Regions from separate parts of the Arthrobacter sp. NPDC080086 genome, predicted to be linked through region 1. Evidence: riboswitches for the same ligand, from Rfam matches in the RefSeq annotation. Region 1 holds a riboswitch; the other holds the start of a gene.
What was found. Region 1 has a riboswitch for cyclic di-AMP ahead of AB0305_RS07970 (hypothetical protein). Riboswitches for the same ligand answer to the same signal wherever they lie in the genome.
Positions count from the first base shown of each region.

Region 1 (7,850 bases):
TCCACCACCGTCTACAAGCTGGCGGGCTAGGCCATGACCGCTTGCACCGACCTCACAAGCACCGGCTCCGCCGTCACTTCCCCCGCCGGGCCCGGGCCCGGAGCAAGCCCGGCGACTGAGGCTGCCGGCTCCGGGCTGCGCCACCCGCGGTGGCGCGGTCGCCGCCGCCGGAACCTCCGGCCGCAGGCGTCCACTCGGCAGCACCCCTTGCCGCCCCTATCCCGGCGCCAGGTCATGGCACAGCGGGCGGAACTGGCCGCCCTGCTTGCCGGAACCGCGGTGCTCTACCTCTGGAACCTCGGCGCCTCCGGCTGGGCGAACGCCTTCTACTCCGCGGCGGCGCAGGCCGGCTCGCAGGACTGGACGGCCTGGTTCTTTGGCTCCTCGGACGCGGCAAACGCCATCACGGTGGACAAGCCGCCGGCGTCGCTCTGGGTGATGGGCCTGTCCGTGCGGCTTTTCGGGCTGAGCTCCTGGAGCGTCCTGGCGCCCGAGGCTCTGATGGGTGTCGCGACGGTGTGGCTGGTCTACCTGGCCGTCCGCCGGGCCGCCGCACCCGCGACGGCGGACGCCCGGCTGGCCCACCGCGCCGGACTGATCGCCGGGGCCGTGATGGCCCTGACCCCCGTGGCCGTGCTGATGTTCCGCTTCAACAACCCGGATGCCCTGCTGGTCCTGCTGATGACGGCCGCAGCCTACGCGGTGCTGCGCGCCATCCAGGACGCCCGGCTGCGCTGGCTGCTCCTGGCCGGGGTGCTGCTGGGCTTCGGGTTCCTGACCAAGCAGCTGCAGGTGCTGCTGGTGGTCCCGGGCTTCACCGCGGCCTACCTGCTCGCCGCACGCGCCGGCCTGGGCCGGCGGCTGCTGCACCTGCTCGCCACGGGAGCGGCGATGGTGGTGGCGGCCGGCTGGTGGCTGGCCGCCGTCGAGCTCACCCCGGCGGCTGACCGGCCCTACATCGGCGGCTCGCAGGGCAACTCCATCCTGGAACTGACCCTGGGCTACAACGGCCTGGGCCGGCTCAGCGGGGACGAGACGGGGAGCGTCGGCGGCGGCAACGGCTGGGGCACCCCCGGCCTGCTCCGGCTTTTCAACAGCGAGTTCGGCGGGCAGATCGCCTGGCTGCTGCCGTCGGTGCTGCTGCTGGCGGCTGGGCTGCTGTGGCTGGGCCGGCGGGCGCCACGGACCGACGCCGTCCGCGCCTCCGTGGTGGTCTGGGGCGGCTGGGTGCTAGTCACCGGGCTGACGTTCAGCCTGATGGCCGGCATCATCCACCCGTATTACATGGTGGCGCTGGCCCCGGGGGTCGCCGGGTTGGCCGGTCTGGGGTCGGTGCTGCTGTGGCAGCGGCGGGATCAACCCGGTGCCGCCGGGACGCTCGCCGCCGCGGTGGCCGCGGCCGGTTTCATGGCTTTCGAGCTGCTGGGCCGCACGCCCGCGTTCGTTCCGTGGCTGCGCTGGCTGGTGCTGGCCGTGGCGCTGGCAGCGGCCGTCGGGGTGATGGTTCCGGCCGTCCGGGCCCGGGTCGCCGGCGCGTCCGCCGCCGGGACCACTGGCCCGCTGTCCCCTGGCGGCCCGACAGCGGCGCTCTTGGGACGTACGACGGCGGGACTCGCCGTCGTCGCGGCCCTCGCCGGTCCCCTGGCGTACTCGCTGTCCACCGCCGCCACCGCGCACTCCGGCTCGATCGTCAGCGCGGGGCCTGCGGTGGGTGGCCGGGCGGGCCTGCCGGCCATGTTCGGCGGCACGGGCGGAGCCATGGGCAACGCGCAGGGCAATCCCTTCGGCCCGACCAACGGCACCGGGGCCAACAGCAACGGGGCAAACGGCAACGGGGCAAACGGCACCGTCCGCGGCCAGGGCGGGGGCATGGGCGGCGGAATGGGCGGGCTCCTCGGCGCGACCACCCCGTCGTCTGCCTTGGTGGATGCCCTCGAAACGGACGCCGGCCGTTACACCTGGGCGGCCGCCGTCGTCGGGTCCAACAACGCCGCCGGTTACCAGCTCGCCACGCAGCTGCCCGTGATGGCCGTGGGCGGGTTCAACGGCACCGACCCCGCACCCACTCTCGAGCAGTTCCAGCAGTACGTCGCCGAAGGCCGGATCCACTACTTCATCGCCGGCCGCACCATGCAGGGCGAAAGCGGATCCGACGACGCCGCCAGGATCGCCGACTGGGTGACGGCCACCTACCCCGCCCAGAGCGTCGGCGGCACCACGGTGTACCTGCTGGCGAAGTAGCCGCCCCGGACGGTCCGCCGTTTCGACGGTTCCCTGCCGCGTAGACGTCTCCAAGCGTCGGGCATGCAGGGAACCGTCGAAACGGCCCGAAACACAGGACCCGCCCACTGCAAATCGGCAACCAGCCACACCGCGGCGTTACCTAAATGTGACATGAGGGAGAAAGTCCGGTACCGTTTTTATGGTGCGGCCATCGATCTGGCCGCATATCCGGGTCTGACGCCAAACTCTGCCGCTTCCCGGATTCCATGGATTGAGGCAGAGACGGGGAACCCAGAGTTCCCGGGCACCTGCATCCATGCACCCCTTGGGGTTAAGCCGACTCGTTGATCATCCGAGCGGCCGGATTTCTCTTCCGAACCCGACAGCTAACTCCGTAGGCGTTGAGAGGCGAACATGACTGAACACAAGGCACCCGTGCGCCTAAAAGGCGCTAAACGCACCTCCTCGGCCGACGTCGCGCGCCACCGCGCCGACCCGGCCCAGGGCTCGGCCACCCGAGGCCGCGCCAGCTTTGGCTCCAAGGGCAAGCTCACCGCCGTCGCGCTGACCGCGGCCGCCGTGCTGCTGGGCGCCGGCGCCGCAGGCCAGGCCACCGGCACCACCGCCCCGGTCGCGACCGCCACCCAGGCCCCGGCCCTGCAGCTCTCCGACCTGGAACGGCTCGGCAGCTACACCCCGGCCACGGCACCGGCCAGCGTCGAAGCCCAGGCCTCCAAGGTCACCCCCGAGACCCCGGCTCCGTCCACCCCCGCTCCGTCCACGCCGGCCCCCGCACCGGCTGCTCCGGCTCCCGCCGCGGCACCCGCCCCGGCCCCGCAGCCAGTGGCCGTCGACGATCCCGCCGGCGCACAGGCCTACGCCGCCTCGCAGCTGCCGGCCCACGGCTGGGCCCCGAGCGAGATGCAGTGCCTGATGAAGCTCTGGACCCGCGAATCGGACTGGAAGACCACGGCCACCAACCCGTCCAGCGGTGCCTACGGCGTGGTCCAGTCCCTCCCGGCCGAGAAGATGGCCAGCGCCGGCGCGGACTACATGACCAACTACCGCACCCAGATCAACTGGGGCCTGCAGTACGTGCAGGAACGGTACGGCTCCCCCTGCGGCGCCCTGAACTTCCACTACGCGAACAACTGGTACTAAGCCGCCAAGGCTGACGCCACCCCGCGCAGATACAGCAAAGGCACCGGATCTCGTCAGATCCGGTGCCTTTGCTGTATCCCCGGGCGGCCCGTTCAGCGGCCCGAGGGAAAGCGGACGCGCTACCCGGCGATGCCGTAGAGCCGGTCGCCAGCGTCGCCCAGGCCGGGGACGATGTAGGACTTCTCGTTCAGCTTCTCGTCGATGGAGGCCAACACGATCGTGACGTTGGCGTCGGAGAGCTCTTCCTCCAGCTTGGCCAGGCCCTCGGGGGCGGCCAGCAGGCAGATGCAGGTGACGTCGGAGGCGCCGCGCTTGAAGAGGAACTTGATCGCCTCGCGCAGGGTGCCGCCGGTGGCCAGCATGGGGTCCAGGACGAAGATCTGACGGTCGGTCAGGTCCTCGGGGAGCCGCTCGGCGTAGGTGATGATGTCCAGGGTTTCCTCGTCGCGGGCCATGCCCAGGAAGCCGACCTCCGCGGTGGGGACCAGCTTGGTCATGCCCTCGAGCATGCCGAGGCCGGCGCGGAGGATCGGGACCACCAGCGGGGTGGGCTTGGTGAAGGCCGTGCCGATGGTGGTGCTGACCGGGGTCTCGATGGTGACCGGTTCGGTGCGGACGTCGCGGGTTGCCTCGTACGCCAGCAGCGTGACCAGCTCTTCGGTGAGCTGGCGGAAGACGGGTGACGGGGTGTTCTTGTCCCGCAGAACGGTGAGCTTATGGGCCACCAGCGGGTGGTCGACAACGAGAGTGCGCATGGGTCAAAACTATCATCCGGACGCTTCGGACCGCCCCCGCCCGCCGGGTGTCCCGGCCTCGTCCGCCGCCCCGCGACGATGCGCCGTTTCGGCGTCGTGGTGCCCGTCCGGCGCCTTCTCGCGCAGGCGCTGGCCGTTGTCGAAGGTGGGCGCCGGGCCGGTCCGTTCCCGGTGCCTGATCACGTGGAACAGCCGATGCGCCAGGATCACGATGCCCACCCAGCCCAGGCCGAGCGCCCAGCCGAAGATCACGTCGGTCATCCAGTGATGGCCTAGGAACACCCGGCTCATGCCCATCGCGATGATGAAGAGCGCCCCGGCCGTGATCAATCCCACCCGGGCGATGGTGCGCTGGACCTGCAGGCAGGTGAGGTACACCACGAGTGAGATCACCACGGTGGTGTTCAGGGTGTGGCCGCTGGGGAACGACGGCGAGTTTTCGTAGGGCGGGACGGCATCGGCGTGGTCGGGGCGGGTGCGTCCGATGAGCTTCTTGCCCAGGGAGGTAGCGGTGACGGAGACGGCGGCCGCCCCGCCGATGAGGATGAGCGGGCGCCAGGTCCGGGTCCGCCAGATCAACAGCGCGGTGAGGATGCTGGCCAGGATCGGCATGCCGATGCCGCCGCCGATGTTGGTGAACCCGGTGACGAACGCATCCAGGCCGGGGCTGCGGAGCCGTTCCATGGCGGCGAGCATGGGCTTGTCCAGGTTGGCCAGGCCGGCGTCGTCCACCACGTTGTCGTAGACCTCGGCGCTGGTCAGGGCCAGCGCCACCACCGCGATGCCGCCCAGCAGCATGGTGATCCAGAGCGCGGCGTAGGGCACCACCCATTTGCCCCAGCGCCGCATCAACCAGCTCTCAGTCCTGGTGCTCACTGCGTTCTCCCGACGTCCGGTGCACCCACGGTGCACAGCTTGCTTAGGATCGAAACTACCATTGAGCCATGACATCGCCCGAGCCCCGCCATGCCGAGTGGATGGGCCTCGCCCTGAGCGAGGCCCGGCAGGCCCTCGCCACCGCGGACGTGCCGATCGGGGCCGTGGTGATCGGCCCGGACGGGACGGTGCTGGGCGCCGGCCGGAACGAGCGGGAGGCCCTCGGGGACCCGACGGCGCACGCCGAGATGGTCGCCATCCGGGAAGCGGCCGCGCGGCTTCGCGAGCGCCGTGCCGACGAGGGGGCGCGCGACGACGGCTGGCGGCTGGCGGACTGCACCCTGGTGGTGACGCTGGAGCCGTGTGCGATGTGCGCCGGCGCGGTGGTGCTGGCCAGGATTCCCCGCGTGGTGTTCGGCGCCTGGGACGAGAAGGCGGGCGCCGCGGGGTCCGTCTTCGACATTCTCCGCGAGCGCCGGCTAAACCACTGGGTGGAGGTCTACGGCGGCGTGCGGGAGCAGGAGTGCGGGGACTTGCTGCGGGACTTCTTCGCCGAGCACCGCGGCGCCTGATTCCCCGTTCTTCGTCCCGGCGTCCCCTGATCCTGCTTACCGTTCGGCGGTGGCCGTCGTCGACGCTCGCAGCGCGTCGATGCGCTTCCGGCGGGAGGCGGGGGAATCGAGGCTGAAGGCGCGGAAGTCGCCCAGGTCCTCCCGGATCCAGGCCTCCACCTCCGCGATCCGCCGGCTGACCGCGGGCGTCAGGTCGCCGAACACCCAGGCGGCGATCTTCCCGGTCTCCGGGTCGTACTGCCAGAGTCCGATGATCCGGCCACGGTCCAGGATCGGGTGGTCCGGCAGGTCTGCCTGCAGCGCCAGCGAGCTGAGCCCCGCCTTGCGGTGGTCCGCCTCGTCCAGCAGCTCGGCCGCGTTCCGCCGCAGCAGCACCAGCGAATCTGTCCCGGCGAGCAGCTGGATCTGTTCCTCCGCGGGGGCGGTGAAGGCGGCGAGGCGGTCGACGTCGTCGGGCAGCATCCACAGCACGGCACTGTCCTTGCCCGCGTCCCCGGGGAGCGGGACGTCGACGGCACCGGCGGCCGCCAGTGCCGCGCGGGTCTGCGCCACGGTGAAGCCCGTGAACCACTGGGACTGTTTAGCAGTGGCGCCGCCGGTCCAGCCGAGGTAACGGCGCATCAGCAGGGCGCGGACCTCCTCGTCGGTGAGATCGCTGGTGGGCAGGTCCCAGGCCTCGTAGGCGTAGCGCTGCCGGTCCAGGCGGCCGTCGGCAGGCACCCTGCGGATGCGGCCCTCCGCCTGCAGGATGCCCAGCGCCGCGGGCAGCGTGGTGGCGGCGCCCTTCTTCTTCCCCTCCTCCCCCAGGCTCTGGACCGCGTCGCCGAGTTCCTCCTTGAGCTGCCGCGGGTCCAGCGGGGTACCGGCCTCGGCCAGGACGTGCCGGACCTGTTCCTCGAGCAGGGTGATTTCGCCGCGGTCCACGCCGAGCCGAGTCAGCACCGAGACGGCGGCCTCCGCGGCGGGGCGGCCCAGGCGCAGCGCCCAGGCAAAGTCGTCGCTGCCCAGGACGTAGGTGCAGCCGCGCGCCGTCGGCAGTTCCAGGATCCGCTGGGCCTCGACGTCGGCATCCACCTCGCCGCGGCGGAGGCCGGCACGGGCGAACAGGGAGAGGTAGGGGTTGGCGCCGCCGACGGACCTAGCCCAGCCCGCCCGTGCGAGCACCTGCCCGGCGGTGCAGCCGGCCAGCGACCCGTCCAGGCCCTGCCGGTGCCAGGACCAGGCGCGGAGGTTTGCGGCGGTGAGGCTCTGGGGCGGAAGGCTGACCGTGGCTGGCTCGGTGCTCATGCGCCCATTGTCCATCCATGCCGCGGACGGCGATACGGGGCTGCCCCGCGACGACTGCGGCGGCGGCGTGGGACGGCGGTTACCGGCCCAGGATCTCCAACACCGTGCGGGCCGTCGCGTCCCACCCGGGCAGGTGCTGCCGGGCGTCCAGCGCGGTGGCGTGCCACCGTGCCCGGAGCTCCGGCTCCGTGAGCCAGCGGCGCAACAGCTCCGCCAGGGGTGCGGGATCCTCGGCGAGCGCGACGGCGGCGCCCGGCAGCCCGGCGTCGTCCTCTTCGGGTTCTTCGCCCCTAGCCCCGGCCGCGCCGGGTCCTGCAGGCGGAGTTCCGGCCTGCGGAGTTCCGGCCGTGAGGGCCTCCAGCGCCCCGGTCCCGCGCCGGATGATCGCGGGGATGCCGCGGGCGAGGGACTCGGTGACGGCCATGCCGAAGGTTTCCGCGCGCGAGATCAGCAGCGTGAGATCGGTCCGGGCCCATTCGGCGTCCAGGGCGTCCCACCGGAGCTCGCCCGGGATCCGGACGCGGGCACCGAGCCCCAGCCGTTCCGTTTCGGCGCGGAGCAGGGCGGCGTACTCCGGGTCCGCGGTGTCCGCCCCGACGAGGGCGGCGGTCCAGTCCAGGTCGGTCAGGGCTGTGAGCGCCTGGAGGAACAGCAGCTGGCTCTTGTTCGGCAGCAGCGCGGCCACCATCGCCAGGTGCGGCGGGGTGGACCCGGCCGCCGTCCCGGCGCGGTCGGTGCCGGGCAGCGCGACGGCGACGGTGGTATCAGCGCCGGTTGCAGCGCCGTCGAGGCCGTGCCGGGCGCGCAGTTCCGCCGCGGCGGAACTGCTGCTGCAGATCACCCCGGCCGCGGCGGCAACCGCGCGTCCTTCCAGGTCGGCATACCCGTCGAGCGGCATGTGGAGCAGGATCCACACCGGCGTCCCGGCGCGGGCGGCGGCCTCCAGCTGCTCCGGGGCACCGCAGGCCACGAGCCC
Region 1 is NZ_JBFBKP010000016.1:437-8,286, forward strand. Features, by position in the region: partial or broken gene AB0305_RS07960 (glycosyl transferase) at 1-30, shown strand, start outside; gene AB0305_RS07965 (glycosyltransferase family 39 protein) at 235-2,241, shown strand; cyclic di-AMP (ydaO/yuaA leader) riboswitch at 2,452-2,639, shown strand; gene AB0305_RS07970 (hypothetical protein) at 2,638-3,384, shown strand; gene upp (uracil phosphoribosyltransferase) at 3,504-4,139, opposite strand; gene AB0305_RS07980 (phosphatase PAP2 family protein) at 4,152-4,988, opposite strand; gene AB0305_RS07985 (nucleoside deaminase) at 5,084-5,587, shown strand; gene AB0305_RS07990 (crosslink repair DNA glycosylase YcaQ family protein) at 5,624-6,874, opposite strand; gene AB0305_RS07995 (glycosyltransferase) at 6,954-7,850, opposite strand, start outside.

Region 2 (7,850 bases), on a different contig from region 1:
CCGCTGGCGTTGAGCCAGCGCACCTGCGCGTCCAGGGTCACCAGGGTCGCCAGCGCGGGGGTGTTATAGGTCTGGTTCAGCCGCGAGTTGTCGATGGCGGTCTGCAGGTCCAGGAAGTCCGGGATCCAGCGGCCGGAGGCCTTGACCCGGGCGGCCCGCTCCAGGGCCGCGGGGGAGAACAGGCCAAGCCACAGGCCGCCGTCGGAGGCGAAGTTCTTCTGCGGCGCGAAGTAGTAGACGTCGGACTCCGCGACGTCGACATCCAGGCCGCCGGCGGCGGAGGTCGCGTCGACCAGGACCAGCGAACCCTCCTCCGCACCGGCCACCCGCCGGACCGGGGCGGCCACGCCGGTGGAGGTCTCATTTTGCGGCCAGGCGTAGACGTCCACACCGGCCTCCGCCCGCGCCTCGGGCCGGGTGCCCGGCTCGGCCTTGATGATCGAGGACTCGGCCAGGAAGGGCGCCTTGTTCGTGGCGGCGGCGAACTTGGAGCCGAACTCGCCGAAGGAGAGGTGCTGTGCCTTGTTCTCCACGAGCCCGAAGCTGGCGATATCCCAGAACGCCGTCGAGCCGCCCACCCCCAGGACCACCTCGTAGCCCTCGGGGGCGCGGAAGAAGTCGCTGAGGCCGGAGCGGACCGAGCCCACCAGGTTCTTGACCGGGGCCTGGCGGTGGGAGGTGCCGAGCAGGGTGGTCGAGGCCGACGCCAGGGCCTCCATCTGTTCCGGGCGGACCTTCGAGGGCCCGGCGCCAAACCGGCCGTCCTTGGGAAGAAGGTTCGCGGGAATGGTGATGCTGGTGTCGCTCACAATGGCTCCAATGGTCGGCTGGGTGCGAGAGGTGGCTGGTCGGCCGGTAAGGACCGCTTCCATTCTGCCCGACGGCGGCCCCGGTGCCGGAAAACGGGCTGTCATAGTCCGGTCAGGAAGCCGGCCCTCAAATTATCCGGAGTAATTCACAATAGGCTAGGCTGTCCGGAGCGTATGGCGGATCCCGGGTGGCCGCACCCCGCACGCTGTACGGTGGAATGACGCAAGGACGGCGCTCAAGGAGCTGAGCTGGATGACGGATCTGATCGACACTACGGAGATGTATCTTCGGACCATTTTGGAGCTTGAGGAAGAGAACATCGTCGCGCTCCGGGCCCGCATTGCCGAACGACTCCGCCACTCCGGACCCACCGTCTCCCAGACCGTCGGCCGGATGGAACGCGACGGGCTGGTCGTGGTCTCCGGCGACCGCCACCTGGAACTGACCGAGGTGGGTCGGCGGCGCGCCACCGAGGTGATGCGCAAGCACCGCCTCGCCGAACGGCTGCTGGCCGACGTGATCGGCCTGGACTGGGCCTATGTCCATGAGGAAGCCTGCCGCTGGGAGCACGTGATGAGCGAACGGGTTGAGCGCCGCATCTTCGAGATGCTGGACCACCCCACCGTCTCCCCGTACGGCAACCCCATCCCGGGCCTCGCCGAACTGGGCGGTCTGCCGACGGCGGAACAGGCCGACGGCGTCGTCAACCTCCTGGACGCCATGGCGGGATATGCCGCGGACTCCAGAATCACCGTGAGCCGGCTTGCCGAACCCATCCAGGTGGAACCCGAGCTGCTGGTGCAGCTGGACGAGGGCGGTATCCGGCCCGGGGCCACCGTCTCGCTGGAGCGGGTGGGGGAGTACATCTCCGTCCGCGTCCCCGACATTGAGGGCGCGCTCGAGCTGCCGCCCGAGGTCGCCGCCCACGTTTTCGTTACCCGCGGGTAGGGCGACGCGGAAGCATACCGTAAGTGTGCTGTTTACTAGCCCGTCTAGGAGATAACGAAATTATTACTACGGGTCTTAATCCCCTATAGTTATCGACTAGTACCGAGACTAAAGCGTTACCTGATCCGAAGCCGAGCTCTGCCAGCGGATCAGGGTGCGAATCACCTTCTGGCAGAGGCGGGGGAACCACTACCGGCCGGTAATTCCGGCCTTGGGGTGAAGTCCGCTAGCGGCAAGCGAACTCTCTGAGGACACCATTTCCGGGTGCCTCTCTGCCTGGATGCTTGCATCGGCGGACCGGGTCTATGCACTCTCTGACCCGAATCCGACAGCTAACTTCGCAGGCTTTTCAGAGAGGAACCACTTGAGCACGCAGACCGTCCGCGGGCGCCGCCGCGCCGCCGGCCCGGCTCCGGAGCCGCGCCCCGCCGTCGACGTCACCGCCCCGCGCCCCCGCGACGCGCACCGGGACGAGCGCCGCAGCCGGCGCAGCCCGCTCCGCCAGGTCGCAGACTTCGCCGCCGTCACCGGCATGGGCCAGAAGGCCGGCATGACCCTGGCCGCCGCTGGCATCGCGCTCACCGTGGCCGTCCCCGTTACCGGCCCCGCTCTGGCCGTCGACGCCCCCACCTCGGGATCTGTCTCCGCGGCGGCCCAGCCCGAGGTCAAGGCCGCCGCGGCCCAGATCGACTTCAACCGCACCGCCGTCACCACCAAGGGCGACCCGGACGGCAAGCTCAAGCAGCTGCTCAGCGCGCAATCCGTCGGCTCCATCACCCGCGCCGCATCCGCGGGGACGCTCGGCGCCCCGCTGGACACCATGATCACGGCTTCGCCCTTCGGTTACCGGATCAGCCCCATTACCGGCGCGGTGGGCGAATTCCACCGCGGCCAGGACTACGCCGCCCAGTGCGGGACGGCCGTCCATGCCGCAGCAAGCGGCACCGTAACCTTCTCCGGCTGGCACCCCTACGGGGGCGGCAACCGGATTGTGGTCGACCATGGCAATGGCCTGGAGACCACGTATAACCACTTGTCGTCATCCAGCGTCCACGTCGGCCAGAAGGTCTCCCGTGGCGATGTGATAGCGATGAGCGGAACAACCGGTGCCTCCACCGGCTGCCACCTCCACTTCGAGGTGATGGTCAATGGGGACGTCGTTGATCCGCTGGGCTGGCTCTAGAAGAGCCCTTCGCAATGCTCACACTTCCGTGACACGCCGTGATCTGAATGTGACATTGAGTCCGAACTGTTGTACCGTATGAAGCACGCCAACTTCACCGAAGTTGGCGCTCTTGAGTGGATTGCCTAACTCTGCCACCGCTCAAGGTCCGTTCGCATGACATCGTCTGGCAGGGGCGGGGGAACCAATTTTGGTCTTCGCAAGAAGGCCTAGGGGTTAAGTCGCAAAGCTTCCCAGGAAGCGGAGCGGCCGGGTGACTCCCATCCGAATCCGACAGCTCACCTCGTAGGCATTGGGAGAGGCTACTTTCGTGTCTTCACGCCACAATGCTGCGCGTTTTCGCGCCGGCGAGGCTCAGTCGAGCCCGCTGATTACCATGCACCGCGTTGCCCTTGCCGGCGCCCGGGATGGTTCACGCAATGCAGTTCCTGCTTTTGGCGCGTCTTCGCAGTACACCCTTCGCTAAAGAAACCCGTTTCGGGGCGATCCGGCGTACCCCCAAGATGCCGGAGCGTCCTTAGTCCCGCCTGTTCAAGAGCGCGGACACAAAGGATCACGAAAGAGAGAACTAAATGACTACTCGTGCAACCATTGCACGCCACCGCGCGGAGGTCACCAAGACCAACTCGCTGGCTGTCATTGCCAAGGCCGTCGGCGACAACGCCGGTGGCATGGGTCGCCAGGCCGCGGTTATCGCTGCTGCCTCCGGCCTGGTCCTGACCAGCGGTATCGCGGCCAACGCCGCTGAGACCAACGTTCAGCGCGAATCCACCTCTGCTTCCGCCACCGAGGTTCAGTCCACCGCTCCGGCCACCATCTCGGCGGCCTCCAGCATCGCCATCTCCTACGAGAAGCCTGCTGTGACTACCGCGGCCGCCCCAGTCGTCGAGGCCCCGAAGCCCGTCGTCAAGGTGCAGGAAGCAGACACCACCGCCGCAGCCACCCCGGCCGCCGGCACCGCGGTCAACGCGTCCGTCGCCACCAAGGCTCCGGCCGCCACCAGCGGCATGGGCGCCTCGATCGCCGCCGCCGCTTACGCTCAGATCGGCGTGTCCCAGGACTGCACCATGCTGGCCACCAACGCCCTGGCCGCCGTCGGCATCCACTACCACGGCTGGCCGGCAGGTTACCTGTCCCTGGGCCGCACCGTCAGCGCCGCCGAAGCGCAGCCGGGTGACCTCGCGTACTACCAGAACGGCGGCATGGGCATGGCCCACATCGCCGTCTACGTCGGCAACGGCATGGCCGTCCACGGCGGCTGGAACGGCGGCACCACCGCCCTCTACAGCGTCAACGTCGGTTCCGGCCCGGTCTTCATCCGCGTCGGCGGCTAAGACCGCCGCTTCCCGCGAAGCTTCGAAAAGGACCCCTGCCACCGGCGGGGGTCCTTCTCTGTTAACCGCCTGGATTGGTGCCGGAACCCTCCGGTGCCAGACCGGCCCGGGATCCGCCACGGATGCCCTGGGGCCCGAAATTCGGTAATCCGGGCCACCCGTGTTTACTCTTGTGGTGTCGATCCTTAGCCTGACCATGCAGAGGGCAGCCGGCCCTCGTGCCACTGGCGGGTGCGGCCGTGAAGAGGGATGCGGATGCGCACACTCGTTCTGAATGCTGGATATGAACCGCTGGCGGTAGTGACCTTCCGCCGGGCACTGGTGCTCGTGCTGACGGGCAAGGCCAGTGTCGTGGCCGAGGGGGACGACCCCGTGGTGGGGCCGCAGGACATCCTCGGCCGGCCGAGCGTCATCCTGCTCAACCGCTACATCCGCCCCCGCTACAACACGGTGACCGCGGTCAGCCGCCGCGGAGTGCTCCGCCGGGACGGCCACCGGTGCGCGTACTGCGCCAAACCGGCCCACACCATCGACCACGTCCAGCCCAAGTCCCGGGGCGGCGCCGACTCTTGGGAGAACCTGGTGGCCGCCTGCCTGCGCTGCAACAACGTCAAGGGCGACCACACCCCGGCCGAGATGGGCTGGAAGCTCGGTTTCACTCCCGGTCCGCCGAAGGGCACCATCTGGCAGATCAAGGAGCTGGAGAAGCCTACCCCCGCATGGGACCCGTTCCTGCTGCCGGAATCCGCGCACTAGCACCGTCGGCCGCCCGCAGGCGGCTAGGCTGGGCGGGTGGAATTCGACGCCGTCATCCTCGCCGGGGGCAGGTCCTCCCGGCTGGGCGGAACCCCCAAGGCCGCCCTCCGCTTTCGCGGGGACACCCTGCTGGAGCGGTCGCTGCTCGCGGCGGCCGGGGCACGCAGCGTCGCCGTCGTGGGCCCGGAAGCCGGCAGCCTCCCGGGCGGCATCCTCCTGTGCCGTGAAGACCCGCCCTTCGCCGGACCCGCGGCAGCCCTGGCCGCCGGGCTCGAGGCCCTTGCCGGCGGCGGGGCGGCGGGCCGAAACCCCGCGCCGCTGACGCTGGTCCTGGCCTGCGACATGCCGCTGGTTGCCGACGCCGTCCACGCCCTCTTCGCCGACCGCTCCCGGGCGCAGCCCGGCTCGGAAGGCAGCGTCGCCGTTTCCGCGGACGGCCGGATCCAGCCGTTGGCCGGTCTTTATGACACGGCCGCGCTACAACGATCGGTGGCGGACGCGGCACGGCACGGCACGCTGGTGGGCGGATCGTTGTTCGGCCTGCTTGCTAGTCTGGACCTGCGGACGGTTCCCGTGCCGCCCGGGTCCACCGACGACGTCGACACCTGGGCGGACGCCCAGGCCCTTGGGGTCGCGCGTCCCGGCGTGGCCGGGAACGGAAGCGGCCGCCCGCACACGACATGAAAGGCCCACCGTGAAGAGCCAGGACGAAACCCTCGAGGACTGGTGCCGCGCGCTGCTCCAGGCCCTCGAGCTCGACGGCGTCGACATCGACATCAACGAGGTACTGGGACTCGCCGGGGTTGCCGCGCACTCCGTGATCCGCCCGGCCGCACCGCTGACCACCTTCATCGCCGGTTTCGCCGCCGGGCTGGCCTCCGGCACCGGCCAGGCCACCGACGAGGTCTCCATGCGGGCCGCCATGGGCGTCGCGCGGAAACTCGCCAAGGAATACGCCGCCGAGGCCCCCGGGGAATGACGTCCGAGCCACCCCGCGACGACGCCGACGACGCCCGGACCGAGCCCGCCGCGCACCGGCACCTGGCCCACACGTGGCAGGAAGCCCGGGAGCTCTCGTTCGACTGCGCCAGCCCGATCCCGCCGGCCCCGGTGGCCCTGCGCCGCGCCCTCGGCCGCACCCTCGCCGCCGACGTCACGGCCCTGCACGACATGCCGCACTACGCGTCCTCGGCCATGGACGGCTGGGCGGTGAACGGCAGCGGCCCCTGGATCCTGGCCGAGCCGGGGCAGCGCCTCGCCCCTCACCAGGCCAGTCCCATTGTCACCGGCGGGTTGATCCCGGCCGGTGCGAAGGCCGTGCTCCGCAGCGAGAGCGGTGTGATCGGCCCCGACGAGGACCAGTTGCCGGTGCTCAAGCTTGGCGGCGGCGCGAAGCCGGGGGAGCCCCGCAACGGCGACCACATCCGCAAAGCCGCCGAGGAAGGGGCCGAGGGTGAGGTTCTGATCCCCAAGGGGACCGTGCTCAACCCGGCCCACCTGGCCCTCGCCGCCCTCGCCGGCCACGACGCGCTGCCCGTGCTGGGGAAACCGGTGGTCCGCCTGGTTTTCACCGGCTCCGAGGTGGTCGCCAGCGGCGTGCCACAGCCGGGGGAGGTCCGGGACACCTTCAGTCCTCAACTGTCCGCCGTCGTCGACCTGCTCGGCGGCGTCCCCGCCGGCGAGATCAAGATCGGTGACGGGGACGGCGAATGGCTCGCCGCCCTGGAGGACCCCGAACCCGTGGGCGACGACGAGGACACCCCGCCCGCCGACGTCGTCATCACCACCGGGGGGACCGGCCGGTCCGGAACCGACCACCTCCGCCGCACCGTCGAGCAGTTGGGCGGCAGGCTGCTGATCGACGGCATCGCGATGCGTCCCGGGCACCCCGCGGTCCTGGCCGAACTGCCCGACGGACGCTTCATCATCGGGCTGCCCGGCAACCCGCTCGCAGCCATGATGGCGCTCTCCACCATCGGCGGACCACTCCTGGCCGCGCTGGGTCACCGGCCCCCGCCGCCCGTCACGGAGGTCCCGTGCGGCACGATGATCGACGCCGATCCCGGCCGCACCCGGCTGATGCCCTTCCGCATGGTCTACGGCATGGCCTCCCCGGCCCAGCACACCGGCCCCGGCATGATGCGCGGACTGGCCGCCGCCGACGGGGTCCTGGTGGTCCCGCCGCACGGGGCGCAGCTGGGCGAACCCGTCCCGGCGTTCGCGCTGCCCTGGGGGCGGCCGCTGCCCGAGCCCGACGCCGGCAAGCCCGCACCGAAACCCTCCGCGCGGCGCACCCCGAAGAAACCGGCCGGCAACGGTCCGGTCGACTGGAGCGCCCTGCTTGGCTGACACCGGCCAGACGTGGCCCGGCGTGGCTGGCGCCCGCTTGGCTGGCACCACGGCCGAGTTCAGAATGGATCCAGGGGCGGGAACCGGCCGCAGGCCGGGCCGCCCCACCGCACCGCTGATGAGGAGTACCGAATGGGCCGCGTGACGCAACGCCGCAAAGTGCACAAGTTTGTCCTGGACGGATCCCCGCAGGCGCGTGAGTTCCCGGTCCGGTACCGCGAGGACGTGCTGGCGGTGGAGGAACCACTGGAGGTGCGGCTGGGCAGCACGTCCTTCTCCGTCACCATGCGCACCCCGGGCAACGACTTCGACCTGGTGGCCGGCTTCTTGGTCTCCGAGGGGATCATCTGGTCCGCCGACCAGCTCGTCTCGCTGCGCTTCTGCGCCGGCGAGGACGAAGACGGCGTGCAGACCTTCAACGTGGTGGAAGCCCAGCTCCGGCCCGATGTCGTCCGCCCCGACACCGGACG
Region 2 is NZ_JBFBKP010000024.1:36,481-44,330, forward strand. Features, by position in the region: gene serC (phosphoserine transaminase) at 1-809, opposite strand, end outside; gene AB0305_RS10535 (metal-dependent transcriptional regulator) at 1,063-1,758, shown strand; cyclic di-AMP (ydaO/yuaA leader) riboswitch at 1,878-2,120, shown strand; gene AB0305_RS10540 (peptidoglycan DD-metalloendopeptidase family protein) at 2,123-2,941, shown strand; cyclic di-AMP (ydaO/yuaA leader) riboswitch at 3,054-3,247, shown strand; gene AB0305_RS10545 (NlpC/P60 family protein) at 3,514-4,275, shown strand; gene AB0305_RS10550 (HNH endonuclease) at 4,531-5,031, shown strand; gene AB0305_RS10555 (NTP transferase domain-containing protein) at 5,068-5,715, shown strand; gene AB0305_RS10560 (DUF6457 domain-containing protein) at 5,726-6,010, shown strand; gene AB0305_RS10565 (molybdopterin-binding protein) at 6,007-7,380, shown strand; gene fdhD (formate dehydrogenase accessory sulfurtransferase FdhD) at 7,513-7,850, shown strand, end outside.
Region 2: it holds a riboswitch for cyclic di-AMP, as region 1 does, so the genes downstream of both, AB0305_RS10545 (NlpC/P60 family protein) here and AB0305_RS07970 (hypothetical protein) in region 1, are expected to answer to the same signal.